3 regions of the Lysinibacillus sp. RS10 genome follow, and region 3 is predicted to be linked to each of the others. Evidence: predicted binding sites of a transcription regulator. Region 3 holds the regulator's gene; each other region holds the start of a gene.
The links. The regulator LexA, encoded in region 3, represses DNA repair genes until DNA is damaged. The targets are predictions, from matches to a motif close to CGAACATATGTTCG.
Positions count from the first base shown of each region.

Region 1 (11,367 bases), 560 kb from region 3:
GCAGCATAAGATACAACACCGTCTGCAGCTGCCCAAATTGGCGTACCTGTACTATTTGCAAGATCGACTCCATAATGGAATTCTGGACCTGCGCCAATATTACGCCAGCCATATGGCGATGTTAGACGACCATTTGTTGGCTTGATCCACGTACCATTTGATTGCGGAGCATGGACGACATTTGAAGATCCACCACCATTATTATTTTTAGCTGCATTTGCTGCGGCAGCAGCTGCTGCTGCCTTACGTTTTTCTTCTTGTTGACGGGCAATTTCTGCTAATCGTTTTTGCTCATCAATAATCTTTTGTTGTAATTCGTCACTAATTTCAAGTGCCTCAGAGTATTCTTTTTCAAGTAAAACTTTCTCTGACTTTAGTTTTTCTTGTTCTTTTTCTAATTGATCAACTAATTTGTTTTTCTCAGCTTTCTGTCCATCCAATGATGCTTTTAAACGATCAAGCTCAGCTTTTTTATCTTCAAGCTTTTGGCGTTTGCTTTCTAAGACTTGCTTTTGTTCCTCTAATTTTTGCTTGTCCTCTTTTTGCTCATGGATAATTTGACGGTCCGCTTCCATTAATGAATTTACAGCCGAGAATCGATCGATAAAATCTACGAAGCTACTAGAACTAAGTAATACGTCTAAATAGCTAACGGTACCACTCGCCTGAATGGCACGAGCACGTTCCTCTAACAATACATCACGCTCTTCAATTTTGCGCAGAAGCTCTGCTATAGAATTTTCTAACGTTTTTATTTCTTCATTTGCAGAATGAATTTCTGCCATTACATTTTTAATATTATTATTAGTTTTTTCAATTTCAGCGTTTAATGATTGTATTTGATCTAATATTTGTTGTTGCTTTTTTTCATTTGCAGTAATAGCATTTGATTTATTATTGATGGATGAATTTAAGCCATCTTTCTTTGATTCGATTTGATTTTTTTCATCTTTTAAATCCGATAAATTAGTTGCATATGCTGATGGAGTTTGGATAAAAAGAAATAGTGCAGATGCTGCTGCAAGTGTTTTTATAGAGTTTTTCGCCATACTTTTCACCGATTGAACTCCCTTTCGACTATTATTTTGCTTGATCACCTATTGGGTTGATTTCAGTTCCGGACGGCACTTTTCAAGATACTACCGATAGCTTCTTTACTCGTTCCATATCTCAAAGCTAGATTTTTAAAAACTTACGTACTGACATGAAACTTCCCCAAATACCGATTAGTACACCAATTAGTAATAGAAGCGCACTCACTTGGTACACAAGTGGTGAGAAATCAAGTACTTGAATAAGCTCACCTTTTAATCGAGGCGCAATAATTTTATATACATTGTGGTAAAGAGTTGCAATCACCGCAATCGGAATAATAGAACCTAAAAGTCCGAGCCACATTCCTTCTAATAAAAACGGTATGCGTACGAATGAATTCGTTGCCCCTACAAGTTTCATAATTTCTATTTCATCACGACGTGCAATAATCGTAATCCGAATCGTATTAGAAATTAAGAAAATGGCTGTAAATAATAATCCTAAAATGAGCACTACACCTACGTTACGGCTAGTATTTAAGAAGTTGAAAAGCTTTTCTACTTTGCCTTCACCATACATAACATCATATGTAAACTCCAATTTATCAATTTTCTTGGCTACAGCAGCTGTTTGCTGAGGATCTGAAGCCTTCACATAAATAACATTACGTAATGGGTTACTTTGCTCAAATAGTTTAAAATCGTCCCCAAAATCTTTTACTAATTTAGTTAACTCATTTTCCTTTGTCGAATAACTCATCTCTTCGACACCTGGCAATTTCTTTATTTTTTCCATGAGTGCTTTTTCAGCAGCTTGATCAGCTGTTTCATCAATTAACACTTTAATTTCAACATCATTCTCTAAATCATTTGCTACTTTATTTAAATTCATCATAATAAGCGCAAATACGCCTACTAATATTAATGTAACTGTAACCGCACTCACTGAGGCAATGGTCATCCAGCTGTTACGACCAAGTGACTTTATACTTTCTCGGAAATGACGTTTCAACGTACTAAATTTCATAGCCGTAATCACCTCCGTGCTCATCACGCACAATCATGCCGCCTTCAATGGCAATTACCCGACGACGAATCGTATTCACGATTTCTCGGTTATGCGTTGCCATTACAATCGTTGTACCTCGTGCATTAATTTCCTCAAATAAATTCATAATGTCCCACGATGTCTCAGGATCAAGATTCCCAGTAGGTTCATCTGCAATAACGACCTTTGGCACATTAACAACAGAACGTGCAATCGAAACACGCTGCTGTTCGCCACCTGAAAGTTCATTAGGGAACATTCTTGCCTTATTCTTCAGTCCCACTAACTCCAAAACCTCCATTACTCGGCGACGGATTTCCACAGGGTCCTCCTCAATTACCTCAAGTGCAAACGCTACGTTTTCATAGACATTCAAACGAGGGAGTAGTTTAAAATCCTGGAACACAACGCCAAGCTGGCGACGTAAAAAAGGTACCTTTTTATTTTTCAATGTAGCTAAATCTATGCCATTAACAATAATCTCGCCCGAAGTAGCTTTTTCCTCGCGGTACATTAATTTAATGAATGTCGATTTACCTGCACCACTTGGACCTACAACGTAGACAAATTCACCTTGCTTTATGTTAATGGAAATCCCATTTGTCGCAACAACGCCATTAGGATACTTCTTTGTCACATTTTTCATTTCTATCATATTTAAACCACCTAAATCTCTTACTTATATAAGAGGTATTTCATTTACTATTATAGCACTCTATTTCTATTTTTTTATTACAGTTTCATTTCATTCCGTGGCAGTTCCTTCTATTTCGTTCTTTCATTGCCATTAGAAAAAAACGAAAATGATATAAAAATCGACATAAAAAGACAGAAATCGATTCCAATGAAGAGAAGTCGATTCCTGTTCGAAAATAAAAAAAACATTCAAGCTATGCTTTTTTACATAGCCCGAATGCATGAATACTTAAATATGCTGCTCGTCAGTTGTTGTATAACGTACTAAAACTGCCCCTGTTTTGGATTCACCTTCAATAAATAGTCGATTGGCATTCTCTACTTCTTTATCAAAACGTACTACCTTTGATAAGAATTGATCCTGTGATTCAATCTTTGAGGCATCTTGAATACCAACATCTACTTTACCAAAATTCGTAACAATTTTACCGCTGATCGATATTGTACGTGGCACATACAATTCAACAGCTCCTGCAACTGTTTGCGCTTTGATTTTTGATGAATTTGTAGAGCAAGTCGTGACAACAACATGTCCATTGACCGATTTTGCTTCAACTTCATCCAATGCGCCATCTAAATATACACGACCATTCAATGTTTCAGCTTCTAAATCTTTACCACGGACATTTGTTAATTCAATTGAACCATTAGAAGAATCTACTTCTGCCTTCCCAAAATTAAACTTAGAGCCTTTAATTGCACCGTTTAACGTCTTTACTTTTAATTGCTCAAAATCCGTATCTTGTAAAGTAACACTACCGTTCATTAAACGTACCGATAATTTGTCCAATTTATCCTTTGGTACTAGTACTTTAACATTTACTTGAACAAGTTTTAGTTGACTTAAAATTCGTAGTGAACCTTCATTCTCCTTCACAACGAATTGCTCTAAGAAATGAGCGCGTGTTTCTTCTTCACTGTCATTAACTAGTGGTGCCTTCACCTTGCAAATGACTTGGAAGCTATCACCTTCAGTAGATTCCACTGCAAAATTGCCATTCGGTAATTCAGCAACTATATTTTCTACCTGTTCTGCCGCAACTTCTTCTGTATGTGTAAACTCTACTTTATCACCAAACGGAGAAGATACATCAAATTCTTTTACCTTTTTCACTGCTGTATTCATCATATCCATAAAGAGTGAACCAATTTGTGTTAAATCTTTACGAAAATCTCGCATTTCTTCTTCGAAATATTTAGTGAAATCCTCGTCTTTTTTCTTGTGTTCATCTTTGTGACTTTCATCTTTAAATAATGACTCATTCTCTGTTGAGGAATGCTGGCCCTCATTTGACACATTATTCATAACATGTTGAGTGGACTTGCTAGGTTGCTCTAATGCTTCTAATAATGTAATCGCCTCTTGCGCTGTAATTGTTCCTTTTTCCACAAGTTCTAAAATTCGTTGACGTTCATTTTGCATAACTAAAATAGCCTCCCTCAGTTCGTTATACTATTTATACGAATCATTTTGTGAAAAGTTTCACCATTAAAATGAAAATTTTGGAGATACATCTTTTTTTAGGCTTAGAGGTGAGTGTGCCGTTCATAAATCTTAAAAAGGTCCATCACTAAAAATTAGGGATCACATTTTTCAAAACGTATGCCATGTATATCAGTTGATTGGCGTGGAGGCTGAGTGACTCCTTTTTTTATCATGAAACAGATTTTAGTATTGAGGCTCATCACCAAAAATTGTGGATGACATTTGTTAAGATAACGGAAATCAACCACACGTTATGGTGATGATCCAGTATTGACTCATAATTGTATTTCTATGTAATAAAAAAGTTCGCAACTCCCCCTTCGGAAAGTGCGAACTTTTTTAGAGAACAATGCGTAATTCGACGTTTTATTGAGAAGCCTTTTCTAAAACAGCTTCCATACGCATACGATCTCGTGTCAATATTGGCTTTAAATACTTCCCTGTATAAGAGCCACTTACTTCAGCGACTTCTTCTGGTGTACCTGTCGCAACAATTGTACCACCTTTGTCGCCACCTTCAGGCCCTAAATCGATAATGTAGTCTGCTGTCTTGATGACATCTAAATTATGCTCGATCACTAGCACCGAATCGCCATTTTCTACAAGACGCTGTAAAACAACGAGTAGACGTGCAATATCATCTGCATGTAAGCCCGTTGTCGGCTCATCTAAAATATAGAATGATTTGCCTGTTGAGCGACGGTGCAATTCAGAGGCTAATTTCACACGCTGTGCCTCACCACCAGATAAGGTTGTGGCAGGTTGTCCTAATTTCATATAGCCTAATCCAACATCCACAATGGTTTGTAGCTTACGTTGGATTTTCGGAATATTTTCAAAGAATACTACTGCGTTTTCAATCGTCATATCTAAAATATCTGCAATACTCTTATCTTTATATTTCACTTCAAGTGTTTCACGGTTATAGCGTTTCCCATGGCAGACTTCACACGGCACATAAACGTCTGGTAGGAAATGCATTTCAATTTTTATAATACCGTCACCACGACAAGCTTCACAGCGACCTCCCTTCACGTTGAAGCTAAAGCGACCTTTTTTATAGCCTCGTACCTTTGCCTCATTTGTGGCTGCGAAAACATCTCGAACATCATCAAATACACCTGTATAAGTAGCAGGATTAGAGCGAGGTGTACGACCGATTGGTGATTGATCAATATCAATAACCTTTTCAAGCTCATCAATTCCCGTTACTTCTTTATGTTCACCCGGCTTCACCTTTGAACGATTAAGCTTTTGAGCCAACGATTTATATAAAATTTCATTAATAAGTGTTGATTTACCTGACCCTGAAACCCCTGTGACGGCAACGAATAAGCCAAGAGGTATATCAATCTTCACATTTTGAAGATTATTTTCCTTGGCACCTTTAATCGATAATTTACGACCATTTGGCTTACGACGCTCAATTGGTAATGGAATAAACTTCTTACCACTTAAATATTGCCCCGTTAAAGACTTTTCATTTTCCATTACTTCCTGTGGTGTCCCTGCCGCTACAATTTGACCACCATGTACACCTGCACCAGGACCAACATCAATGAGATAATCCGCCGCTAGCATTGTATCTTCATCGTGCTCGACAACAATAAGTGTATTACCAATATCACGCATATTTTGCAATGTACTAATGAGGCGATCATTATCACGTTGATGTAAACCGATAGATGGTTCATCTAAAATGTAGAGGACACCTGTTAAGCGTGAGCCAATTTGTGTCGCAAGACGAATTCTTTGAGCTTCTCCCCCTGAAAGTGTCCCTGCTGCTCGACTTAATGTTAAATAATCTAATCCTACGTTTACGAGGAAGCCTAATCGTTCTTCAATTTCGCGTAAGACAAGTCGAGCAATTTTCATATCCTTTTCTGATAAATTCAGATCCTTGAAAAATGTATCTGCTTCCTGAATCGAATACTGCGTAACTTCGCCAATATGCTTTTCTGCAATTTTCACAGCTAAAGTTTCCGGCTTTAAACGATAACCTTTACAAGATGGACATGCTTGCTGCGCCATATATTTTTCCATTTGTTCACGCACGTAATCAGAAGTGGTCTCCTTAAAACGACGCTCCACATTACGCACAACACCTTCAAATTCAATCATTTGATCTCGTACATTGCCAAACTCATTTTCATAATGGAAATGGATTTTATCTTTACCAGAACCATATAAAATTTTATCCATCTTTTCTTTCGGAAGATCCTTTACAGGTACATCCATTGGGATATCATAATGATCACATACCGCCTTTAATAACTGTGGATAATATTGTGAGCTTGTTGGTTCCCACGGTGCTAGTGCATGCTCTAATAAAGAACGGTCCCAATCTGGTACTACCAAATCAAGATCTACCTCTTGTGTTGATCCTAAACCATCACAGCTAGGACAAGCTCCAAATGGACTATTAAATGAAAACATGCGAGGCTCTAACTCACCGATTGAAAAACCACATAATGGACAAGCATGATGCTCACTAAATAATAATTCCTCATGCTCCATCACATCGACAAGTACACGCCCATCTGCCAAACGTAATGCTGTCTCTAAGGAATCACTAAGACGTGCCGCGACACCTTCCTTCATTACAACACGATCGATGACTACTTCTATTGAATGCTTTTTGTTTTTATCAAGTTCAATCGCATCATCTAAATCACGTAGCTCATCGTCAATACGTACTCGAACGAAGCCCTGCTTTTTTAAATCTTCCAGTAACTTTACGTGCGTTCCTTTACGCCCTGACACCATTGGAGCAAGCAATTGCATTTTCGTTCTTTCTGGATAAGTTAATAAACGATCGACCATCTGCTCAATCGTTTGGGAAGTTATTTCAACACCATGATTCGGACAAATAGGCTTACCAATACGCGCATAGAGCAAACGTAAATAATCATAGATTTCCGTTACTGTCCCAACTGTAGAACGCGGGTTACGGCTCGTCGTTTTTTGATCGATTGAAATTGCAGGAGATAATCCCTCTATCGCATCGACATCTGGTTTATCCATTTGACCAAGGAATTGACGGGCATAGGCTGAAAGGGATTCTACATAACGACGTTGCCCCTCGGCATAAATCGTATCAAACGCTAATGATGATTTCCCGGAGCCCGATAAACCCGTTAGCACGACTAATTGATCGCGTGGAATTGTGACATTGATATTTTTTAAATTATGAGCTCGTGCGCCTTGCACGACTATTTCAGTATTTTTCACAAGCCATTCACCCTTCTAACTTCAATTCAAATATTGTATCGCGCAGCTCAGCAGCACGTTCGAAATCGAGTGCTTTTGCTGCTTCCTTCATTTCAACTTCTAGAGTAGCAAGTAACTGATCTCTTTCCGCCTTCGTCAGCTTCTTACCTTTTGTTGCCTTCGCTACATAGGATTCTTCTTCCTCTGCAACCTGTGTCGCACGAATAACATCAGGAATTTTCTTAACAATCGTTTTCGGTTTAATGCCATGCTCTTCGTTATACGCCATTTGCAGTGTTCGACGACGCTTTGTTTCTTCAATCGCCTTTTTCATCGAATCCGTCATATTATTTGCGTACATAATGACATGACCATTAGCATTACGAGCAGCACGTCCAATCGTTTGTATTAATGAACGCTCTGAACGTAAAAATCCTTCCTTGTCAGCATCTAAAATCGCCACAAGAGAAACCTCAGGAATATCTAGCCCTTCTCGCAATAAGTTAATGCCGATTAGAACATCGTAAGTACCTTTACGCAGCTCGCGAATAATTTCAATTCGCTCTAGCGTCTTAATCTCTGAATGCAAGTACTCCACCTTTAAGCCCATTTCTTTCAAATAAGCCGATAAATCCTCTGACATTTTTTTCGTCAATGTTGTAACTAGGACTCGTTCATTACGGGCAATACGACCTTGAATTTCATCGATTAAATCATCAATTTGCCCTTCAATAGGACGTACGTCAATTTGTGGATCAAGCAGCCCTGTTGGACGAATAATTTGCTGCGCCATTTCCGGAGTATGCTCAAGCTCATACGGGCCTGGTGTTGCTGATACATAAATAGCTTGATGTATATGTTTCTCAAATTCTTCAAAACGTAAAGGGCGGTTATCTAGTGCTGATGGCAAACGGAACCCATGCTCAACTAGCACACCTTTACGTGCTTGGTCACCGTTATACATCCCTCGAACTTGTGGTAAAGTAACGTGACTTTCATCGACAACAAGTAAAAAATCCTCAGGGAAATAGTCAAGTAGCGTATATGGAGTTGCCCCCGCTTCACGCAATGTTAAATGACGCGAGTAGTTTTCGATACCTGAGCAAAAGCCCATTTCACGCATCATTTCTAAATCGTAGCGAGTACGTTGCTCTAAACGCTGTGCCTCTAATAATTTATCCTCTGCACGTAATAGAGTTAAACGCTCCTCCAACTCTTTTTCAATATTTTCAATGGCCTTTAGCATTTTTTCTTCTCGTGTAACGAAGTGAGATGCTGGGAAAATAGCTACATGATCACGATCCGCTAGTATTTCACCAGTTAACGCATCCACCTCGCGAATTCGATCGATCTCGTCCCCGAAAAACTCCACGCGGATACAATGCTCATCACGAGATGCAGGGAATATTTCCACTACATCGCCACGTACCCGAAACGTCCCACGTGTAAAACTCACATCATTACGTTCATACTGTACATCGACCAGTTTTCGAAGCAACTGATTACGTTCAATTTCCATTCCAGTACGTACTGATACGACCATTTCACGATATTCTTCTGGAGAACCTAGACCATATATACAGGACACGGATGCAATAATAATGACATCATCACGCTCGAATAATGAAGATGTTGCAGAGTGACGCAACTTATCAATTTCATCATTAATGCTTGAATCTTTCTCGATATAAGTATCCGTCTGCGGTACATATGCCTCTGGCTGAAAGTAATCATAGTAGCTAACAAAGTATTCAACGGCATTATTAGGGAAGAACTCTTTAAACTCACTATATAATTGACCCGCTAAAGTTTTATTGTGTGCCATAATAAGTGTCGGTTTTTTTACCTGTTTAATGACATTAGAAATCGTAAACGTTTTTCCTGTTCCTGTTGCACCGAGCAACGTTTGATGACGTTTACCGGCACGTACACCCTCCACTAATTCCGCAATTGCCTGTGGCTGATCTCCACCAGGTGTATATGGCGCTTGTAAATCAAATGTTTGCACACATGTCCCCGTCCTTTCCTACCAATTTGATACATATATTTTAGCATAGCACTATTAAAATTTCGAACATTTAACGAACGAATGTTTGTAAATATTTTTTCGTTTGCTACAATGAGATGGATACTTATAGAACATATGTACCGAAGTGCATAATGACAGCCTCTTCAGACATTCGACCATTCCGAGAAATAAAAAGTGAAATTCCTTATAGCTACTAAAGTGCTATCTGTAAACTTGGCGTTCCTGTTAATAGATTACCCTTTCCAAATGTTAACTAATCGAGATGGGCGGATGGAAATGTATTAGCCTAGAGGAGATTTCCATCGTTTGATGTTAGACTCCTCAAGTCCTGGGAGATTCGAGCAGATAAGGAGGCGAAAGCTCGGGTAGGCTGAAAAACTGATAGGGTTGACTGGAGATATGAGCAGGTTGTCGGAAGATATGCTCCGCTTCGCCGTAGTTCTGATCGGGTTACCGCAACATCGGCTCCGCTTGGCCACAGTTTTGATCGGGTTCGCCGAAGAATCGCTCGTTCCCTTGAAGATTCCACTCGGCTTAATGCTAGATCCACTCAAGCCATATGAGATTTCGACGAGTTCAAGGCACCCCAAATCACCAATCTTTCAAAGAAAGTAGCAAAAAAAATCCCGCCCTCCATTAAATGGAGAGCGGGCTCGTCATATTATTCACTTGTTACTTGGTGTAACGCTTTTAGTTCAGTTGCGTATAGATGAAATGCCTTTTCATCTTTTTCATCGAGTGCTCTATCTATCAGAACCATGAGCTGCTCTTCACGATACATACGCTGGATATGATTTATAAATAAATCTAAATAAATCTCGTTTAATAATCTCTCTGCCTCACTTACTTTCTTTGTCTGACCAACGGCTTTTAGAAAATCTGTATACGGATAATATTTATCCAACGACCTCACCTCGATCCTTTTCTAAATTATATGAAAATTGAAATTAAAAAGCAATGCTTAAGAACTGAAATTCACTTCGATTTACTATTAATCTCATGCCATTTCATGCAAATTCTCTAAGCAATTGCTTGTTATACCAATTGTTTTTACCTTTTATCTATATTTTCTGAATTTAATTTTGTGTTTTACACTTCAATAATAAATAGAAAAGGAGGCGCTACATATATGTCAGCAAATTATGTCAATGGATATTTAATGTCTTTCAACACCTACTTACTAGAACCAATTCAGTACAACTCTAAAATTTTCACTCGGGTAATCGACAAGCATAATGAACTGATCGTTACAAGGAAGCCATTGCATGTATTACGAAAATCTTGTATTTCACTAGGAACAACCTATGAGGCAGCAAAACATTCCGCCAAACGCTTCTTCGGCAATCAACATAAACTTCCCATCGTTGTTACTTTTGATTATGGTTACCCATGTATTTTTTTGCCGACTTATTCACCAAACTCCATCCACAATATTTGGATTGGACTCCATGCCATTTCGAATATTGTCCCGAGTAAAATGGGCTGTATCGTCACACTGAAAAACGATCGACAAATTGAACTGCCCGTTCAATATGCTTCTATTAGCAAGCAATTTGTCAATGCATCGATGCTTTATAAGCATTACATGAATGAGCGTAAGCAAATTAGTCAAGACACTCCGTATCATCCACCTTTTTGATAGGACGACCAACCGTAGCTAATCTAGCAGAACCAAAAAACCCCCTCAGGAGCACAATTTTACTGTGCCTCTGAGGGGCCTTCATTACCCGATTTTTGAACGTAAGTATGCATTAATGAATGGATCTAAATCACCATCCATCACCGCTCCTACATTACCTGTTTCCTCATTTGTACGATGATCCTTCACCATTGAATATGGGTGGAATACATATGAACGAATTTG
Region 1 covers NZ_CP167122.1:4,166,539-4,177,905, forward strand. Annotated here, with positions in the region: gene ACB089_RS21125 (murein hydrolase activator EnvC family protein) at 1-1,058, opposite strand, end outside; gene ftsX (permease-like cell division protein FtsX) at 1,177-2,061, opposite strand; gene ftsE (cell division ATP-binding protein FtsE) at 2,051-2,737, opposite strand; gene ACB089_RS21140 (DUF4097 family beta strand repeat-containing protein) at 3,008-4,201, opposite strand; gene uvrA (excinuclease ABC subunit UvrA) at 4,631-7,495, opposite strand; gene uvrB (excinuclease ABC subunit UvrB) at 7,503-9,482, opposite strand; gene ACB089_RS21155 (IDEAL domain-containing protein) at 10,165-10,407, opposite strand; gene ACB089_RS21160 (competence protein ComK) at 10,633-11,142, shown strand; one part of gene prfB (peptide chain release factor 2) at 11,227-11,367, opposite strand, start outside.
Region 1: uvrB (excinuclease ABC subunit UvrB) is a predicted target of LexA. The motif match lies at 9,557-9,570, and genes of this name have one in related genera.

Region 2 (11,367 bases), 1.3 Mb from region 3:
TTGGCAATGCCGTTTAAATACATAACCGCAACATCTGTTTTAGTGACCTCACCAATAACACGAGACTTTATCCAAAGATTTGGACTTTTAATTTTTCGACGGATTAGGGCGGTGTTGGTACGTAATGTTTCTGTAAAGGACTCGCGCGGACCTCTAATAACCGATTCTGTTGATGGATCAGTAATAGCTCTATCTTTTGCGCTTTTTGTACTTGTCACGATGCCTGCCGAAACACCATCTAATAGGATGACTGTATCTCCATTCAAAATAGAATTGTAAAGTGTTGAGAAATTCGAAACTTCATTGACATCGCCGACTGTTAAACAAGTTTCTTTTACATATTGTTTTATATTCTCTACGTCGGGGTTAGGAGCTTCTTCAACTTCTTGCATCAGCTTATCAATCACAGAATCAGAAATGGTTGTTTTATCGCATAACCCGTCAATACTGATCATCACCATCGCATGTTTTTCAGCTTTACCAATTGTAATTTCACTTGTTTTTGTATTTTTTTCAGCTTTACCAATCGTAATTTCTCGTATGATAATATCATTACTATTCCCAAGTGTATGTTTAATCACCTTCATATTTTGAGAAAGGGAGCTATACAGTAGGTCATTGTTTGAATTTGATTGGGAGGTATTCGAAGCTTTAGAAATTGACATTTTTCTCCTCCTCAAGTTTGCATTTCATTACCTCTAGAATGTACAACTTTCAGAAGAGATAAACCAAGGTTGGAATTGAATTCAAATAAATCATTGGAAAAAAGAAAAGCAGTATTTCCCTCGTATAAACGAAGGAAACACTGCTTTACTTGCGATACTCATACTTTAATTCATCTATTGTAGTATCCACATCTACATGTAAATTGTGATCATTGAAAAACCATAAATCTTTTTCATCGATGTAGTAGGTAACATCGTCAAGAATTGTCTTTACACCAATTTCGATTGGTTCTTCACGAGTCATTCCAAGTGAAAAGCCTTCGTGAAAGGGACTGGAACCACCATATCTTGCATAAAAACGAATAGTATCTCCGGATTCTACTTCCATCTCTCGTTTAAACCATTGTAGGGCTTCATCTGTTAGTGCAATATTCAATAGAATGCTCCTCTCTTCGTTACAGCCATTTCACCTTAGGCTCTGTCCCATTTTTAATGCGGACAATATTTGCTCGGTGACGATAAATGATAAAGCTACATAAACATGCTACTAAAAAACCTAACGCAATATCACCTGTAACAAAATAATATACGATTGAATAAATTAGTGCTACTAAAGCGGCAATCATGGAAGTTAAGCTGACAATTTTCGTTAGTTTTAATGTAACGAAAAAAGTAATAAATAGTAAAACAAATAGAGGCCATGAATAGCCTAAGAGAACTCCTGCTGATGTTGCCACAGCTTTCCCTCCGCGGAAACTCGCAAAGACAGGGAACATATGACCAACAACCGCTATAAGTCCAAGAATTAATGCGTGAATGGATACTTCAGAAAAAACAGGAAGAGATACGAGTAATACTGCAGCTGTTCCTTTTAAAACATCCATAATTGTGACAACTATTCCTGCTTTTTTTCCTAAAATACGGAATGTATTCGTCGCCCCTAAATTCCCACTACCATGTTCACGAATATCTGTTTTATAAAAAATTTTGCCTATCCATAATCCCGAAGGTATAGAGCCGATTAGATAAGCACATAAAATAATAAGTCCATTTAGCATAGCTGGACTCCTTTCATTTATAACTTGGTACTAATAATATGTAACAAGTATTTTACACTTTTTCTCTTTAATCTACAATGCAATGAAGGAGATTTCCTAGTGTATCTTGAATTCAATACAAAAGATAAATATATTTTAAAGATTTCTATCGGTTTATCGAACATAAGTTAGGCTTTTTGACATGAGTATTTCCATCAGCCCGAGCGTCTTACTTAAAATATAGGTAAAATGGCAATTTTGTCATTCACCCGTTCCTTTGGTAGAATAGAAGTCTATCTTTAATTTCGCGGAATGGAAGAAGTACATTTTTATTAACATGCCTGAATATTTTACAGTGGGTATTGAAAAGCTTCTGTATGAAGATATTAAAACCATAATGCGGTTGACAGTTAGCAATTAATCATCAGTATTTCTGCAACTATAACTTATTGCCTTGCGTCAAGGAAATAGGACAGCTGAAGCAATAATGGCAAATGATTCTATAAAAAAGTAAAAGTTGTGAAGGATTTTTAAAATTTTTTTGGACCTGCCACTAGCTATTGACAGGAAATGCTATTATTATTAGGAAGAGAACATAAATAGAACATGCGTTTGTTTTTTTGGAGGGGAAATATTTGGCGAATAAACAGTCACCAAGCGTCTATAATGATGACGCCATTCAAGTATTAGAAGGATTAGAAGCGGTACGAAAGCGACCTGGCATGTATATCGGTTCTACAGATGGCCGTGGACTTCATCACCTTGTATATGAAATCGTAGATAATGCGGTGGATGAAGCACTGGCTGGCTTTGGTTCTCATATCATCGTCACTATTCATAAAGACCAAAGTATTAGCGTTCGAGACTTCGGCCGTGGAATGCCCACTGGGATGCATAAGATGGGGAAACCAACTCCTGAAATTATCTTTACCGTCCTACACGCTGGTGGTAAATTCGGGCAAGGCGGCTATAAAACGAGCGGTGGCTTACATGGTGTAGGTTCTTCAGTTGTTAATGCTTTATCTTCCTTTTTAGAAGTGACGATTCACCGCGACGGTAAAAAGTATCGACAACGTTTTGAAAACGGTGGACATCCTGTGACGACACTTGAAGAAATCGGACAAACAAAACAGACAGGAACACACGTCCATTTTCTACCGGATGACACGATTTTCTCTGTGACAAAATATAATTATGATACGCTTGCAGAACGTTTACGCGAGTCAGCATTTTTATTAAAAGGCTTAAAAATTGAGTTAATCGATGAACGCGAGGAAGGCAAAGGTGATGTTTTCTTTTATGAGAACGGCATTGAAGCTTTCGTTGCGTATTTGAATGAGGAGAAAGATGTACTTCACCCTGTAAAGTATGTGGAAGGGATTCAAGATGAAATTGAAGTAGAGTTCGCCTTCCAGTACAATGACGGCTATTCAGAAACAATTCTTTCATTCGTTAACAATGTTCGTACGCGAGATGGCGGGACACATGAAACGGGTGCCAAAGCAGCGTTAACGCGTGTTTTTAATGAATATGCACGGAAAATTGGTCTGTTAAAAGATAAAGATAAAAATCTTGAAGGGACAGACATTCGAGAGGGCTTAGCAGCGATTGTTTCTGTTCGCATTCCAGAGCACTTACTACAATTCGAGGGCCAAACGAAGGGTAAGCTTGGGACGAGTGAGGCCCGTTCGGCGGTAGATAGTGTTGTCTCAGAGCAAATTTTATATGTACTTGAAGAAAACGCTGAATTGTCTGCATCTCTTGTGCGAAAAGCTATTCGTGCACAGCAAGTACGTGAAGCGGCTCGTAAAGCGCGTGAAGATGCACGAAATGGCAAGAAAAGCAAAAAAGGCAGTACGATTCTTTCTGGAAAACTAACACCTGCACAATCTCGAAATGCTGCAAAAAACGAGCTGTATTTAGTCGAAGGTGATTCTGCAGGAGGTTCTGCTAAACAAGGGCGAGATCGTACGTTCCAAGCGATTTTACCATTGCGTGGTAAAGTTATTAATACGGAAAAGGCGAAGCTTCAGGACATTATGAAAAATGAAGAGATTTCAACGATCATTCATGCCATTGGTGCAGGCGTTGGAACAGATTTCTCTGTTGAGGACTCATCTTATGATAAAGTCGTGATTATGACCGATGCGGATACTGATGGAGCGCATATTCAAGTGCTGCTACTAACGTTCTTCTATCGTTATATGCGACCATTAATTGAAGCAGGAAAGGTATTTATCGCATTACCGCCGCTTTATAAAGTGTCAAAAGGTACTGGTAAAAAAGAAGTGATTGAATATGCTTGGACCGAAAGTGATTTACAAACAGCCATTAAAAAAGTTGGAAAGGGTTACATATTACAGCGTTATAAAGGTCTTGGAGAGATGAATGCTGACCAGCTATGGGATACGACGATGAACCCGGAAACGCGGACGTTAATTCGCGTAACAATTGAAGATGGTGCACGTGCTGAAAGACGTGTCACAACATTAATGGGCGACAAAGTTGAACCACGCCGAAAATGGATCGAAGCCAATGTCAACTTCGGTATGGAGGATGATTCTAATATTTTAGACAATGAATTCATCCAACAAGAGGAGGGCCAAGCATGAGTAGTACGGAAAAGTTTCAAGATTTACCTTTAGAAGAAGTAATGGGTGACCGCTTTGGTCGCTATAGTAAATATATTATTCAAGACCGCGCGTTGCCTGATGCACGTGACGGTCTTAAGCCTGTACAACGTCGTATTTTATATGCGATGTTTACAGAGGGCAATACGAACGATAAACCATTCCGTAAATCAGCCAAAACAGTCGGTAATGTTATTGGTAACTACCATCCACACGGTGATAGCTCCGTATATGAAGCGATGGTACGTATGAGTCAGGATTGGAAGGCACGTCATATGCTCATTGAAATGCATGGTAATAATGGTTCTGTTGATGGTGACCCACCTGCAGCGATGCGTTATACAGAGGCAAGACTTTCTGCCATTGCAGCCGAGATGCTACGTGATATTGGCAAGAACACCGTTGAATTTGTGCCGAACTTTGATGATCAAGATATGGAGCCAACTGTTTTACCAGCGCGTTTCCCTAATTTACTAGTTAACGGCTCGACAGGTATTTCTGCCGGCTATGCAACAGATATCCCGCCTCACGCGTTAGATGAAGTGCTAGACGGCGTTCTAATGCGCTTAGATAACCCGAATGCCACGGTTGATGAATTAATGACCGTCATCAAAGGACCTGATTTCCCAACAGGTGGTATCATCCAAGGTGTCGATGGCATTAAGAAAGCGTATGAGACAGGACGCGGCAAAATCATTGTGCGTGCTCAAGCAGCTGTTGAACCAATCAAGGGTGGCAAAGAGCAAATCGTTATTACAGAATTGCCGTATGATGTCAATAAAGCAAATCTTGTAAAGAAAATTGATGAACAGCGTGTGGATAAACGACTTGAAGGAATTGCGGAAATTCGTGATGAATCAGATCGTACAGGCTTACGCGTTGTGATTGAGCTGAAAAAAGATGTACCTGGACAAGGTATTTTAAATTACTTATTCAAAACAACTGACTTACAAGTAGCTTATAATTTTAATATGATTGCTATCCATAATCGTCGTCCGACAATGATGACATTGCCATTGTTATTGGACGCGTATATTACCCACCAAAAGGAAGTCGTGACGAACCGCTCCATTTATGATTTGCAAAAAGCTAAAGATCGCTCACATATTGTTGATGGCTTAATTAAGGCGCTGTCCATTTTAGATGAAGTCATTGCAACGATTCGTTCTTCCAACGATAAACGAGATGCGAAAACGAACTTGCAGGTGAAGTTTGATTTTACAGAAGTGCAATCAGAGGCAATTGTGAGCTTACAATTATACCGTTTAACGAATACGGATATTACAGAGCTTCGCCATGAACAGGATGAGTTAAATATACTCATCGCCAAGCTTGAAGGCATTCTGAATAGTGAAGCGAAGCTTGTGCGTGTCATTAAACAAGAATTGCTCGATATTAAAAAACGTTTTACAGAGCCACGTCGTTCGAAAATTGAACGAGAAATTGAAGAAATCAAAATTACATTAGATGTTCTTGTACCAAGTGAGGAAGTCGTTGTTACAGTCACAAAGGATGGCTATATTAAACGTACATCTACACGCTCACACGCTGCCTCGAATGGCCAGGATTTTGCGATGAAAGATTCCGATTATTTATTATATGAAGAAAACTTAAATACGCAGCATCACTTACTGCTGTTTACAAATCGAGGCAATTACATTTATCAGCCTGTTCATGAGCTACCAGATATTCGTTGGAAGGATCTTGGTCAGCATATTTCAAGTATTGTGCCGACCGGAGAAGACGAATCTATTCTTGCTGTATATGGTTTTGAGACATTCGAACAGGCCAATACGTATATTTTAACAGCTACGAAAGATGGACAAATTAAACGTTCACCTCTGGCAGATTATGCTGTAACTCGTTATTCGAAGCCGATTAAAACGATGAATGTCAAAGCAGGAGATGAAATGATTTTTGCGGATTTCCTCACAGATGAAGCGCAATTATTATTAACGACAGATACAGCTTATGCGATTCGCTTCCCAATTGAGGAGCTACCAGTAACAGGCGTCAAAACAGGCGGTGTTAAAGGAATTACGCTAAAAGAGGGAGAAGCTTTAATCGGGGTCAATATCTTGCAGCCAAATAACACTGAATATGTTGTCATTGTGACGCAACGAGGTGCTGTGAAGAAAATGAATGTAGCTGAAGTAGAGATGACAAGTCGTGCGAAACGCGGCTTAAAAGTGTTAACAGAATTAAAAGCGAATCCTCACCGTATCGTCTCTGTAGTTAAGACTACCAATGAGGAACAGCTAATCATCGAAACAGAAAAAGGTGTGCAAGAGATTCTCGATGTTCAAGCACTTACTCGAGCAGATCGCCATTCAAACGGCTCCTTTAAAGTAGATATTGCTACAGACGGTGCCATTTCACATGTCTTAACAGTTAAAAAAGAAGAGAAATAATACCAATTGATTTCATTTGAGATAACATCACCATACTTGGTGGTGTTTTTTCATGGAGGAAAAAATATTTAGAAAATTGCGCAAATGTAACGCTTTTTATATTATAATTCTATAACTACCAAAAAAAGGGGGGGCGTTCATATGAAAGACTGTTTTATTTGCAATAAACACGTTGGAAATATTGAAACTTCTGGAGTTATGATTTATGAAGACGAATATGTATATGTAGGACACATTGATCGAAATGGTAAACCTAACTATTTAGGTCATATTATGATTGACCTAAAAAGACACGTACCGACGCTTGCTGAAATGACAGTAGAAGAAGCAAAAGCATTTGGTGTCATAATGGCTAGAGTCAGTAAAGCTCTAAAGGAAGCCGGAAACGCAGAGCATATCTACTCACTTGTTTCAGGAAATTCTGTTCCGCATCTTCATATGCACCTAGTTGCTCGTTATCCTAATACACCAAAAGAACATTGGGGACCGATGGAAGTTTACGATTGGGAAGATGCACCTATGGGTGACAACAATGATGTTATTGAACTTTGTCATCGTATTAAAACATATTTAGAGAACAATCAATATGAATGATCACTTCAAAGATTTTAGTTGGGTTGGAAGTCAAGAAAACTTTGTAGATCAAGTAAACATTCAGCATATAGAACATATAATTGTGGGTCGATATGGCGGCAATTCGAATGCAGGACAATATAAGAACGAAGATGGATGCCTTGTATGGTTTAACGAAAGAGAAGATTGGGATTTCGTTATTGTTTTAGATGCACATAACACAGCAGAGAGTGCCGAAAGAGTAGTAGCATTGTTCGAAAATGAAAAATCTCATATAAGGCATTTATTGTCTATGCCGACAACTCAAAAAACTTTTAAGATGCTAGAAGAAAAGGTATTATGTATGTTTCAATCTAAGGAATTCTTATCTACTTGTCGAAATGTTAAAGGAGAAACCGCTTGTTTAATTGTTGTTAGAAAAGATAAATATATTTGGTGGTTTTCTGTTGGGGATTGTGTTCTTTATTTATTTCATCCAGAACTATCTGCACTAGGTCAATACCAAATCAATCAAAGACAATTCTATGAATGGATAGGACAAGTTAATACTTTTGAACAAGAAGTACCTTGTTACAGTGTGGGAATAAAAGAATTGAGACAAGGGGAAAACCGCTTATTTCTGACCACAGATGGTCTAATTGAATGCCCTAATGAACCATATTCAAACCCAACAACAATTGATCATGCTTTCTTTCATTCTAAAGATGAAGAAAGCATTAAATCAATGTTGAAAAACATCCAAGAAAATAATGTCAGAGATAGTACTACCATAATTTCTTGGAAAGTAAACATTCTAAAGGAAGCTACTATACCAAGTAATCAACATGCAAACAAATACTGATTAGTATGGCTAATTAGTATTTGTTTTTTCCTGTGAATCGAACCCGTTAATAGTAAGTTGCACACACTTATGGAGAACAAAAGAGACCTTTCCAAAAATCAGAAAGGTCTCTTTTTTATACTTGTTCTCAATAAATCTACAAAGACAATTTGATGATGCTGTGCTAAATATTTTTGAGAAATCAAGGGAAGTGCCGTTAACACTTTTTTATCACATTCCTACAGAAATAACATATACGTTAGCATTATAAGACGCCAGATAAAAGAAAAAGATACTTTCCTCATTCCGTAGTTCAATATCATCTTCTAAATGCTGAATAAACTTTAACGTTATCATACTATAACAGTAAAATTTTCACTCTAGATTTATTTTAGAATAATCTAGGGATCGATCAGACCTTTGATATCTGGTCTCTTTACTTTATTTTTCTGGCTTAATATAAGGAACGATTGGTGCAGTGGCGCCTACTGAAGCACCACGGATAAAATCTTGATTCTCTAAGGCTTTAAAATTATTTGTTTTGCCAGTGAGCATGACCCCTAAAATTTTCACTTCCTCAAACCGTTTATCTTTATTTGAATTTAAAAACGCTTGGATGGTTTCGTCATTTTTATTCGCATCATATTCTTGAAGTGTATCAATAAAGTCATCGTAGGCCTCTTTCGGTGAATCGGCTGGATCAAAGCCATAAACCTCTAAACCAGCAGGTCCATTACTTTCATCCGTAATTCGGGAAGTCATATATAACCATACGATGTTTAAATTGCTAGGAATTTTCCCTTGTATTTCTTGTAATGTATAAGGTTTGTTGAAAGAAACGGCAACTTCTGCAACGTGATTCTCCAGTTGCGAAATTTCGCCTAGTTCGTTTGGTACATCGTCAAAGTATTTTTGAATGGATGGATGATAAAATGTCGCTGATTTAGTTTTTGTCTGTTTATCGTACTCATAGTACTCTGTATCAGACCAATAAAACCCTGGTACTAACTCGTTCGTATCAATATTGAGGCGAAGCCAACCGTATGAACTTGTAAGCGTGCTCCATGGAACGACATAACCATTAATATTCTTCGAACGGTTTGTGATAATGTTTCCACCAAACATGGAAGAATTACTCGTTACTTGAGAGTCGATTTGAATATTAGGTTCAGCAATAGCATTATGTAAAAAAAGCTGTTCGTGCAGTCTGTTAGAACTTTTTGCTGCAAAGTAGTTACCTATTTTATAAAAAATAGGGCAGAGAAGTAGTACTACAATAATTGAAGTGATGATAATTTTTAATAATTGTTTTCGCTTAGCTTTTTTTAAAGCGTCATTTAACGAAGTTTCCATTAATATGTACCTCCTATTTTTGAGTGAATGCATTTACGTGCGCGATATAATTTTTGCTTGACGCTATCTACTTGAATATCTAACAAATTAGCAATTTCTTCATATGAAAAATCATAGTAATACTTTAAAAAGAATATTTCTTTATATTCTTTTTTTATGTCTTTTAATAAATAGAAAATCTCATCCTTATTTAGCAATTTTTCAAAGTGATCATCGATGTGTTGGAGCTTTGAATATATTTCCTCAGTGATGTAAATGTTCTTATGCTCCTTTTTCCTTTTCAAGTCAATATATTGATTAAGTGCTACTCTGAAAAACCATGGACGCAGATTACTCTCAGTTAGGTCATCCAATAGTGTGTAAACTTTGTAAAAGGTGTTTTGAATGATATCCTCTGCATCTTCTTTATTAGCTCCTTTCATTCGTAATAGTTTGAACACTTCCTCTCCTAAATGGATTAGATAGGAGGTCAGTTCATTTTCTTTTCTCATTGTTGGTCCTCCTTACACTTATACAACGAATGAGTAATCACAAATGTATACACTTACATATAAAGTTATTATAGAATAAAGGCTGTGTTTCACAGTGCCTTCTGAAATGACATTACATTAAATATGAAATAGAGCCTTGTCTTTTAAAGATAGATATGGTTATAATAATCTCGAAAAGTTCATATGGAAAGAATGTAGGGGGGCTGGTAGTTGCCAGCTGAGATTGTGTCCGATAGACGCTGACCCTTTGAACCTGATTTGGCTCGTACCAGCGGAGGGAACATCTATTCAAAAAAAGAAAATTTTTGATACTGATTGTAAAACGTCTGGGGGAATCCTAGGCGTTTTTTTATGTTTTTGTTATATGCGATAACCTTGGGTGCATACTGACTGTGGATACGCTTTCTTCTGGTTAAAACATTCGTTCATGAACACTTTCAAATTACTTCCTAGGAGGATTCAGCATGAAAAAATGGTTATTGATCCTAATGGCTGCGCTTTTAACACTTGTCGGCTGTAGCGAAAAAGAGGAGACAAAGGATACTAAGGGTAAAAACGATGCGAATGCATTAAAAAAGGTATCGGTCGTGCTAGATTGGACACCGAACACAAATCACACAGGGTTATATGTAGCGGAGAAACTTGGTTACTTTAGGGAACAGGGCTTAGATGTTGAGATTTTATTACCTGGCGAAACGGGTGCTGATCAGCTAGTGGCGTCTGGTAAGGCACAGTTTGGTGTAAGCTATCAGGAAGGAATTACACAGGCACGTGTGCAGGGTGTACCTTTAGTATCAATTGCAGCGATTATTCAACATAATACTTCTGGCTTTGCGTCAATAGCATCTAAAGGGATTAAGTCACCTAAAGATTTTGAAGGGAAAACATATGGTGGTTGGGGTGCACCGGTTGAACAGGCTGTCCTACAATCACTTATGCAAACAGAAAATGCGGATATTAATAAGCTAGATATTGTTAATGCAGGCGATTTAGATTTCTTCACAATGATGCAAAAGGATATTGATTTTGCGTGGATTTATTATGCATGGACAGGCATTGAAGCAGAACTTCGTGGTGAAAAGCTGAACATGCTTTATTTAACAGATTATAGCGATCAGCTTGATTATTATACGCCTGTACTTGCTACAAATGAAAAAATGATTAAGGATGATCCAGATACGGTAAAAGCATTTGTCGCTGCTACTACAAAGGGCTATGAATATGCGATAAGTCATCCAAGTGAGGCAGCTGATATTTTATTAGAAGCGGTACCTGACTTAGATAAAGAGCTTGTGCATAAAAGTCAGGAATGGCTAGCAGATAAATATCAAGACGATGCCGCTCAATGGGGTGAGCAAAAGCTGACTGTTTGGGAAAACTACGCTAA
Region 2 covers NZ_CP167122.1:2,311,948-2,323,314, forward strand. Annotated here, with positions in the region: gene ACB089_RS11855 (spore germination protein) at 1-665, opposite strand, end outside; gene ACB089_RS11860 (HesB/YadR/YfhF family protein) at 811-1,101, opposite strand; gene plsY (glycerol-3-phosphate 1-O-acyltransferase PlsY) at 1,121-1,723, opposite strand; gene parE (DNA topoisomerase IV subunit B) at 2,338-4,314, shown strand; gene parC (DNA topoisomerase IV subunit A) at 4,311-6,743, shown strand; gene ACB089_RS11880 (HIT family protein) at 6,885-7,337, shown strand; gene ACB089_RS11885 (protein phosphatase 2C domain-containing protein) at 7,330-8,157, shown strand; gene ACB089_RS11890 (sigma factor regulator N-terminal domain-containing protein) at 8,578-9,489, opposite strand; gene ACB089_RS11895 (RNA polymerase sigma factor) at 9,489-9,980, opposite strand; TPP riboswitch at 10,167-10,277, shown strand; gene ACB089_RS11900 (ABC transporter substrate-binding protein) at 10,445-11,367, shown strand, end outside.
Region 2: parE (DNA topoisomerase IV subunit B) is a predicted target of LexA. The motif match lies at 2,304-2,317, and genes of this name have one in related genera.

Region 3 (11,367 bases):
GGTGAAAACTCATGTCAGCAATATTTTAGCGAAGCTCGATGTTCAAGATCGCACACAAGCAGTTGTCTACGCTTTTCAAAATGGGCTTGCGAAATAAATTTTTCTTGGGTCGTTTGATTTAATACTGATTTTGCTAGTTTATCAGCGATATTGCTTGGGTTATCAGCGATTTCTGATCTTTTATCAGCGATTCTACCTGGGTTATCAGCGATTTCTGATCTTTTATCAGCGATTCTACCTGGGTTATCAGCGATTTCTGATCTTTTATCAGCGATTCTACCTGGGTTATCAGCGATTCTACCTGGGTTATCAGCGATTTTCGTCTGTTTTCCCTAAAAATACGAAACTGCATTTCTACCAATGCAGTTTCTGACTATCTATTAACCAAGAAGTTCTTTAATTTCATTTACACTGTTAACTATATATGTTGCTTGTGCATCCGTTAACTCTTCAAGTGAGCCATAGCCATAAGTAACACCGATAGAATCAATTTGATTTTCATGTGCCCCAACAATATCGTATTTTCGATCTCCAATCATCATAAATTGATTGTTATCTACTTCATTAAAATGGTCAAGTACAAATGCGATAATTTCTCCTTTGGCGGATCGTGTACCATCAAGATTGCTACCTGCGACAAGGTCAAAATAATGTTCAAGGTTGAAATATTTCAAAATTTGTTCGGCAAATATTAGTTGGCTTTGATGTAGCAATTGCTAATATGTATCCCGATTGTTTTAAATCGGCTAACAAAGCTGGAATATTTTCGTACAGTTTATTCTCAAACATCCCTCTTTCCTTGAATCGCTCCCGGTAATTGCTAATAGCTTGCTCAATTTGCGCATCATTAAATCCATAAATTTCATGAAAAGATACTTGTAATGGTGGTCCTATAAAACTTTCAAGTTTATCTAAATCGCTTACTTCGATATCTGCCTTTTGTAATGCGTATTGAACTGATTTGGTTATCCCTATCTTCGGATCAGATAATGTTCCATCTAAATCAAATAAAACAACGCTATATTTCTTCATCACAAGCTCTCTCCTTATAAAAAAATTACTTTATCAAATTGATTGATATACTGTTGAACCAAAATCATGAATATCTTTGATGTAATTAAAGCCTTCTGGTGAACCAAAGCTATTAAATCCTCGAACTGCCACAATATTTTCTTTTGGAATTACCAGTACTGCTACGCTTGTATAACCAAGTAATTGAAAACTTCCTTGAGGTAATATCGGGCTTAACTCTGTAATCCCCTCCCTCTGTTGAGGCTGAATAAACCAGAAAAATCCATTAGTTGGAGAGTGCTTAAGTTTAGAATTAGGGGATTGAATTGTCGTTGATAGCTGTACGATTTCCTCAGGTATAATTTGTTTTCCATTTATTTTCCCTTTGTTCAGATGAACTTGCCCCCATTTAGCTAGCTCTCTTAATGAACTATACATATTCATTTTGCTGCCATCGCATATATCACTTTCATACCAAAATGGACTATCATTATGAATTACTTCTATATGCTGTTCGTTTTTTTCACTGAACCAATTTGTTTCAGTAAAAGACAATGTCTGAAATACTTGCTCATCCACAATTTCTGCAATAGTTTTTCCAGTAACTTCAAAAATGACTTTGGCAAGTAGTTCTACATTGATATCTCGATATGCCCAGTTATAGCCTGCTTTATATTCCTTAATTATTTTTCCATTTTGCCAATGTAAACCGTGTGTATGTGTGAGTAGATGTCTTATTGAAACGTCTCCAAAAAACTCTTCATTCCCCAAATAATCACTTAGTTTATCATCAATCGATGCAATGTAGTTATGATAAATCGCATATGCCACAGCAAAACCAACGTAAGCTTTACGAACAGAAGCAAGATGAAAAAGAGTATGTGGCCCAACATTTTTTGCTCCTTTTTGTTGTCCTTGCACACCAAAATATTCTTCTAGTACAGTTTGACCATGCTTAATAATAATAACTCCGCCACCTGTACAATCTAATTCTGAGAAAGTTTTCTTTACTTGTGTAAGTATAGCTTGTGGATTCATTTAAATCCCCCTCAACCTTTCTAGTTCGGTGCCTATTCTTATCATTGTATATCAAATGGAAATTAATACTAGATATGTTTTTTGATTATCAGAACCTTTTATTACCAAAAACGTTATTATTTTGGCTGATCACTAAAAGTTGCTGATTATTTTTAAGGAGGGATTGTGTGGATACTCGATTTACTTATAAGCATTTCGTAGATGGAAATGCGTTTTCACTTCTTGACCCGATTTTTGAAGCTACCCTACTTTTTGCTGTTTTACTACTCATTATTGTCATTATAAAAAAAGTATCTATTTGGTTTTGTTTACTTTTTGCAAGCCTCTCAGTAATTGTCACAGGTCAGCTCCTTTGGTTTAGTGGCATTATTGTTGATGAGCTAAATCTAGGAGGAAGTAACAAGGGCTTTTACTGTTTTGTCGTTATGCTTCTCATTCATTGTGCAGCTGTTTGGATTTCTTTAGTGAAGTCCTCTAAACATGAAAAAATACCGCAGTACTCAGAGGAGATTTAACCTACTGAGTATTGCGGTATTTTATAAATTATAGTGCTTTTACCTTCGCTACAACATTGTCTACTGTGAATCCGTATTTTTCCATTACTAATTCACCTGGTGCAGAAGCGCCGAACTTGTCGATTGCAAGAACGTCTCCTTCGAAACCAGTGTATTTATGCCAGCCGAATGATGCACCCATTTCGATCGCAAGACGTTTTGTTACAGCTTTAGGAAGAACAGATTCTTTGTATGCTGCATCTTGTTTTTCAAAGCGATCCATAGAAGGCATTGAAACTACTGCCACATCCATACCTTCTGCTTTTAATGCTTTTTGTGCTTCCACTGCAAGTGAAACCTCAGAGCCTGTTGCAATTAAAATGGCATCTGCCACTTCTTTTGTAGCAGGAGACACTGTATAAGCACCTTTAGTAACACCTTCACGTACTGTATCAATCGATGCGTCAAGCACAGGTAAGTTTTGACGAGATAATACTAAAACTGTTGGTGTTTTTTCTGAAGCTACTGCTAGCTCCCATGCAACTGCTGATTCATTTGCATCAGCTGGACGAACAACAGATAAATTTGGCATTGCGCGTAAAGATGCAAGGTGTTCGATTGGTTCATGTGTTGGACCATCTTCCCCTACAGCAATTGAGTCATGTGTAAATACATAAGTAACAGGAAGACCCATTAATGCAGAAAGACGTACTGCTGGACGAACGTAGTCAGAGAATACGAAGAATGTACCACCGAATACATTAAGACCACCATGAAGTGCCATACCGTTCATAGCTGCACCCATTGCAAATTCACGTACACCGAACCAAATATTACGGCCAGCATAATCGTCTGCAGAGAAATCTCCAGCGCCTTTCATTCTTGTTTTATTTGAGCCAGCAAGGTCAGCTGAACCACCGAAGAATGATGGTGTTTTCTTCGCAATTGCATTGATTGCCTCTCCTGAAGAAGAACGAGTAGCTACTGATTTACCTGCTTCATATACTGGTAATTCTGAAGCGAAATCCTCTGGTAATTGACCATTCATTGCTTTTTCAAATTGTGCTGCTAATTCTGGGAACTCTTGCTTATATGCTTCGAATTTAGCATTCCAAGCTTCTTCTGGTTGTGCCCCTTGAAGCTCTGCAGCTGTAGTAAATGTATCATATACTTCAGTTGGAATTTGGAATGGTTCATGTGCCCATTCATATGTTGCTTTTGTTAATACAGTCTCATCTTTACCTAATGGTGCACCGTGAGAATCTGCTTTACCTGATTTGTTAGGTGAACCGAAACCAATGACAGTTTTTACTTCGATAAGTGTTGGCTTGCCAGTTGATTTCTTAGCTTCCTCGATAGCTGTGTTAATCGCTTCAACATCTGTACCATCAGCAACTTTTAAATAGTTCCAACCATAAGATTCAAAACGTTTTTGCACGTTTTCTGAGAATGACTTTTCTAAGTCACCATCTAAAGAAATATCATTAGAATCGTAAAGCACGATTAATTTTTCAAGCTTTAAGTGACCTGCTAAAGAGATAGCCTCAGCTGCCACACCTTCCATTAAATCGCCATCGCCACAAAGTGCGAATGTATAGTGATCAACGATGTCATGTCCTGATTTATTGTAAGTAGCTGCTAAATGACGTTCAGCCATTGCCATTCCAACTGTCATAGCAATACCTTGACCTAGAGGACCTGTTGTTGCCTCTACCCCAACAGTATGACCATATTCAGGATGTCCTGGAGTTAATGAATCCCATTGACGGAAGTTTTGAATTTCTTCCATTGGTAAGCCGTAGCCACCAAGATGAAGTAGGCTATATAGAAGCATAGAGCCATGACCTGCAGAAAGTACAAAACGATCGCGGTTATACCATTTTGGATTTGCCGGATTATGGCGAAGTTGTTTTGTCCAAAGCGTATAAGCCATTGGCGCAGCCCCCATCGGTAAACCTGGGTGACCTGAGTTTGCTTTTTCAATTGCATCGATTGACAAAGTTCGGATAGCATTAATCGCTAGTTGATCCGCATGTTGAGTCATTATGTTGTGACATCCTTTCTCGTCCTATATATTGTTCTTTTACAGTTTAGTCAACATTGCTTCAGAAAACAATGTTTTTGTTATACTATTTACGTTTTATAACATACTTTATCTTTATTCAGTTGAAAAATACAGCCTAATTATAAAATAATATTTATTTAAATATAATATTTTCACAGATGTGGACCGTATAAGGCTAACTGAATAAAGATAATGCCTCCGGCGGATGTCACGGATTTTGAAAGGAGTTATTATAAGGATGTTAGCCTAAAACCTTCGCATCCTGCGAAAACGGCTAACTGACCTGCATCGTGCAGGCCTAAGCACAATCCAAAATCAGGACGCAATTACGCTGAGGCGTAATTGATCTAAATGTGACACATTAATTTAGAAATTTATTTTTTTTCGCTTGTTTTACCTTCTCTGGTGTTACATCATTACCTTCTGGATCTACCACTTTTACATTTTCAATTGTATCACGCATCGTTGCTCTAAATGTATCTAGATACTCCTTGCGAAGCGCTGTTTGTTCCTTAGCTTCTGACTCTGTTAATTGTCCACTTTTAGCCTTGGCAGAAAGTTCATTGATTCGGTTAATTTTTTCTTTTGATAACATAGTTACACACCTTTCAATACATATCTTAATGAATATGGTATGCAAAGTATAGCATGGATTCCCTTAAAATGCAGTTATACCAACCTTTTTAGTGACCTTCAATATTTACAATAAATGCCACACAATACATGACTTTGTGAAGTTAGAAGTGTAAACTAATATTAAAGGTTTATTAAGTATGCTTGGGGGAAAAATGAAATGTTTATCAAAACGAAAAGACTATTAATAAGAGAATTTGAGGTTCAAGATTGGCAAGCTGTCTATGAATATACTTCAGATATAAATGTGATGAAATATATTCCGGAGGGCGTTTTTAATGAGGAGAAAGCCAGAAAGTTTGTTTCAGAAAATAGCGGGCAAAAAGCAAAATACTTCCCTATTATTTTACTAAGCGAAAATATTGTTATTGGTCATATTGTTTTCCATCAATGTTTTGGTGACCATACGTATGAAATTGGTTGGGTATTGAATCCGAACTATTACAATAATGGATACGCCTCTGAAGCCGCAAGAACTGTACTGGACTATGGATTCAAAGAAATGAAACTTCATAGAATTATTGCAACATGCCAGCCAGAAAATATCCCATCGTATCGAGTGATGGAGAAAATCGGCATGAGACGCGAAGGTTATTTTAAAAAATGTATTCCCCACGGAGATGAGTGGTGGGATGAATATTATTATGCTGTATTAGATGAAGAATGGGCATAACCAATTCTTTTTACTTTTGTTAATAGATCGTAGGAAACGCTATTAGTTGAAATAAAAATAGCGAGAAGTAGTCAAGAGCTACTTCTTTTTTCAAAATCTAAATGTCCAATACATTGGACGTTTTACATTAATTTTCATATAATAAATTAACCAACACTTTAGACAAAAGGAGGTATAAGTCTGAAGAATATAATAAAAGCACTAAGAAAAAAATTAGGATTAACGCAAGAAGCCCTTGCAAGAGAATGTGGGGTTGTCAGACAAACTATCAATTGTATTGAAAATGATAAGTATGACCCAACGCTTGAATTAGCCTTTAAAATTGCTAAAGCTCTAAATAGAAAAGTTGATGAGGTGTTTATATATGAGTAAATTCCATCTTGAGTATATGATAACAATGAAAGATTTTGTAAAGGAGAGTGCTGCGATATTACGAAAAAATACGAATGAGGTTACGTTACCTGTTTCAAAAGAAGATCAAGATACATTAATTTGTATGCTTAAGTATTTAAAAAATAGCCAAGATCCGGATATTTCAAAAAAATATAAATTACGTTCAGGAGTTGGCTTATCTGCCAATCAAATTGGTCTGAATAAACGAATGTTTACTGCACTTTATAAAGATGGAGATAAACATCATGAATATATGTTAATTAACCCAAAAATCGTTAGTCACTCTTTAAACATGATTTATTTACCTGAGGGGGAAGGTTGTCTTTCGGTCAATAGAAACGTTAATGGCTTTGTTCCAAGATATGAAAGAATTAAAGTTAAAGCATATGACATACACGGGCAAGAAGCCATTTATCATTTCAATGGATACGGTTCCATCTTAATGCAACACGAAATAGATCATTTAAATGGTATCATGTTTTATGACAGAATAAATAAAGAAAATCCATTTAAACTACCAGACAATGTTATTATTGAGAGTTTGTATTAATTAAGAAAAGACTAGTAGAGCAATTTTACCCGAAATAACGGTCAGTACGATTAACTGACCGTTATTGGGCCAACAAAACGTTGGTCCCCTAGCGTCGCCACAAGATGAGGCTTCCTATCAGCAGGATGACGAAACTCCTAATGATTGAAGTTTCATTTTATTTACCCGTCAAACTTTCTTGGTGTTCCCTATATCTCCGATGTACAGTAGCTTTACTTACATCAAAGCCTAGACCTTTTAGTGTCATGGCGATTTCATCAAAGGTGAAGCCTCGATTACGTAGCTTGATAATCTCTTCTACAGGCACATCCTTACGTTCTTGACCATTTGGATTTCCCCGATTAGATAAATTGTTTTCAGGACGATAGCCATTTTCAACGGCACGACGCATACCACGACGTATTTTAGCATTATGGATTCTGCGCTGGTACTCCTCTACGATCGCTAAAATCTCTAGTAGCATCGTATCCATTTCATTTAATTGTACAGGGCCCTCGTCTCGTATAGAAAAAACATCCGTTTCAGTTTTTTGTAATAAATGCAATACTGCCATTCTAGCATTTCCACGTCCTAAACGTGTTTCATCCTGTACAAATAATGCTTTAACTTCTTTTTCTTTTATAAAGTCGAGCATTTCAAGTAAGCCCTCACGTTCCACATCATAGCCACTATGCTTATCCATAAAAACGTGCTTCACTTCGTAGCCCTGCTCTTTAGCATAGCGCATCAACTCCTCCTGTTGACGCTCAAGCGAGGAACTTTGTGTCTCTTTTTCTGTACTTACACGGCAATAGACAACAGCCGATTGTTGTTTATTTATCATTGTTCATTTCTCGCAATTTCAATTGAATTTATGGGCATGGACTGGTCACCCACTACTGGAATCACTAGGGATTTACCTGCAATAATATCAACGTTCGATAATTCATTTTCTACTTTCACAAGCTTAATCCAATCATCCGTTTTCATTTTACCAGAGTATTGTTCAGCTAACGACCATAAACTATCACCATGTTCGATTTCAATTTCAGCGTAAGTAACATCGCCTGGATCTGTTATAAAAAGGTATGCTGCAAATAGTAGACATGCCCCTAATAAAGTAGTAATATGTGGATTTTTCTTTAACCAGTTCATCATCATAACCCCTTTTAGAATGTTTGTTCGGAATGTATGTTCTTATAATAATGCGAACAAACGTTTTTGTCAAACACTTTTCGAACCTATGTTTGCTTAAGTGTTCGCATTCTGTTATACTACTAATAAGTAGAATGATTAGAAAAAAAGAGGTGAGCAATCATGAAAAAAGTTTCGAAAAGACAAGAAGCCATATTAGAGTTCATCAAAGAAGAAGTACGCACAAAGGGGTATCCACCATCTGTACGTGAGATTGGTGAAGCAGTTGGACTTGCTTCAAGCTCAACAGTTCATGGACATTTAGCTCGTTTAGAACAAAAGGGCTTCATTCGTCGAGACCCAACTAAACCACGCGCTATTGAAATCCTAGAGCCAGAGGATTCTATTCAAAAGCAACAAGTTGTACATGTCCCACTTGTTGGGAAGGTTACAGCAGGTTCTCCAATCACTGCTATTGAAAATATCGATGAATACTTCCCACTTCCAGATATTTATGGTACAAGCGAAGATGAGTTATTTATGCTAGAAATTATGGGTGAATCCATGATTGAAGCTGGCATCTTAGACGGTGATTTAGTCATAGTTAAACAAAGAGCAACAGCTAATAATGGTGATATTGTCGTAGCCATGACTGAAGAGGATGAAGCAACTGTAAAGCGTTTCTTCAAGGAAAAAAACCATTTTCGTTTACAGCCTGAAAACGCAACAATGGAGCCGATTATCGTAGACCAAGTTTCTATTTTGGGGCAAGTTGTTGGTCTCTATCGTCGTGTACATTAAAAGTATCTCAATATTAAAGTAGAAAAAGAGGATATTATGTTCGCATATACCTCTTTTTCTTAATTTAAGGCTAGAGAATTAAGCAAGATGAGAACGAGTACACGCATTTAGTCCAGTCCTTTTGGAAAAAATCAAAATACGAAAACGTGTTGCTAGTATTAGCACTAAATGAAGATGTCGAAGGAGACTTTTCGGACATCTTTTTTCTTTTGAGCATAACTTTGCTTAAAAGAAAAAAGAATCCACTTTAGAATGGATTCCTTGTAAGCATCGAAACGTCGAACTAGCAGTTTTAAGTTATCAAGTCTTATGCCTCTACTTTGAATTTCAAACTTGCCTTTACAAATGCAGTAAACAATTTCTTCGATCCTTCATCTCCTACAATGGCTAGCTCTTCAGGATGCCACTGTACGCCCAGACAAAATGGTAAATCTTCGTGTACTACCGCTTCAACGATACCATCACTTGATTTTGCTACTACTTTCATTTTTTCCGCAACTACATTTACAGCCTGATGATGAAATGAATTGACAGCAATTTGCGCTTCCTCAATAATCGTTTTTAATAGTGTATCAGGTGTAACATGAACATAATGTGTAGCAACGCCTCGAGCCGCTTGTTGTTTGTGCTTTAATAATTTACTACTGTGATATTCGCTATCAATATCCTGATAGACCGTACCTCCTAGCGCGACATTTAGTATTTGCATCCCTCGACAGATGCCAAAAATCGGCATTTGGCGAATAAAGGCCGCTTCAATTAAGGCAAGCTCCACTGAATCCCTTTCTGGATGAACTTTCCCTAATTTCGGTGTAGGTTCTGCACCAAAGAGGAATGGATGTACATCATAGCCACCCGATAATAATAATCCATCCGTTAACGATAAAATTTGTGCTACATCCTCTTCTACGCCAAGCGGAATTATCAATGGAATTCCACCAGCTTCAATGACACTTTTGCTGTAGGCGGCATTTAATCTAGAAGACAAATCATCTTCCACAAAGGCCGTTATACCGATAACTGGTTTCACTTTATCCCCTCCATGATCCACAAGATTTACGACTTACCAACATTCAAAATACCAATTCATCAACGCGTTTCCATAAAAATAGACAACGATAGCTGCTAGCGCAATAGATGGTCCAAATGGTATAGGCGTTTTTCTTCCCTGCCCGCGGACCTTTAACACCACTATTCCAACAATCATTCCAATCACAGCTGATACAAATAGTGTCAGAAGTGTATGTATTGTGCCGAGTACAAGACCGAGTAAGAAGAATAATTTAATATCGCCACCGCCCATACCACCTTTTGATAAAGCAGCAATACTATATAGTATGCAAAATCCTACTACAGCACCAACTATACTATCCCACCACGGAGACAATGGCGATATCAAGCGTCCAATAATGAGTAATGGTAAAAAGAATAGGAGTATTTTATCAGGAATAAGCATATACGCAAAATCCGATACAACAATAATTACTAATAATGAAATCAATACTAGTGCTACGAAAAATTCTGCACTAAAGCCTAATTTCCAATAAGCCAAGGCAAATAATATGCCTGTTATAAGTTCCATCAGTGGATAAATCCCAGAAATTTTTTGACCACAGCTACGGCATTTCCCACCTAAAAACACATAAGACAACACAGGTATCAAATCAAGCACAGTCAACTTTCTCTTACAATGAATACAATGCGAAGGTGGACGGAGAATTGACCCTTTTATTGGTATTCGTAAGCCCACTACATTAAAAAATGAGCCAAGTACGAAGCCAAAAAGTAAAACGATAATTGTATAAGCCATTTCCATCTTTATGTCCTCCTATACCAATAGACGCCCATACATTTCAAGTATGCGCGCCATTTAAATTATTGTGATTCTTCAAAATAGAACGTCGTTACCTGTTTTTCCTGTTCTCCTAGTATGCTAAAGTTAATTATATCAGATTTCATCACACGCTTTACGTCATATTTTTAGAATTTTTAAAAAATATATTTCTAGCAATTTAAGATTTGAAGATTTAATCACAATCATAATGAAAATAGCCTATTAGAAAATACTTCTAACAGGCTTTTTCAAACGATCTCTATTATTTTTTCAACAATCGCCCCGACAGTAGCAACCCAATTCCACCAACCGTCATAAACAGTATTGCTCTAATTAGTAAATCGAGGGCCGACAAATCGAAGAATATAAGTTTTACAAAAGCAACAATTAAGATGATAAAACCAGTTAGGCGTAATGCTCGTAAATGACGACCTGAGCTAAGCCATAGCGCAACGCTTGCTGTAAGGAATAATGTAATTGTTGAGAACACAATACTTAGCTTCCAATCAAGTATCCCATTATATGCAAGCTGGAATATTAGCCCCTTAACAGCTATCATCGTAAGCACAACGCCTGCACTTACAATTGGGTCCAAAAGTTTCTCTAGTTGCACTTGATAGATTTGATAAATACGCCCCTTCTTTAGTAAATCGACAATAATTACTACGATAACCGCAATATACACGATTCTTGTCACTATATTTAACCACGCTACACCTTGCATATTGTATGGTATAGCTACAAGCATTAGTGTAAAGAGAA
Region 3 covers NZ_CP167122.1:3,610,279-3,621,645, forward strand. Annotated here, with positions in the region: gene ACB089_RS18450 (response regulator) at 1-97, shown strand, start outside; partial or broken gene ACB089_RS18455 (HAD family hydrolase) at 381-1,032, opposite strand; gene ACB089_RS18460 (serine hydrolase domain-containing protein) at 1,066-2,049, opposite strand; gene ACB089_RS18465 (hypothetical protein) at 2,217-2,564, shown strand; gene tkt (transketolase) at 2,593-4,587, opposite strand; gene ACB089_RS18475 (DUF896 domain-containing protein) at 4,970-5,203, opposite strand; gene ACB089_RS18480 (GNAT family N-acetyltransferase) at 5,402-5,914, shown strand; gene ACB089_RS18485 (helix-turn-helix transcriptional regulator) at 6,095-6,286, shown strand; gene def (peptide deformylase) at 6,279-6,857, shown strand; gene ACB089_RS18495 (recombinase family protein) at 7,015-7,680, opposite strand; gene ACB089_RS18500 (LysM peptidoglycan-binding domain-containing protein) at 7,677-7,991, opposite strand; gene lexA (transcriptional repressor LexA) at 8,154-8,771, shown strand; gene ACB089_RS18510 (gamma-glutamyl-gamma-aminobutyrate hydrolase family protein) at 9,079-9,801, opposite strand; gene ACB089_RS18515 (prepilin peptidase) at 9,835-10,587, opposite strand; gene ACB089_RS18520 (DUF2339 domain-containing protein) at 10,868-11,367, opposite strand, start outside.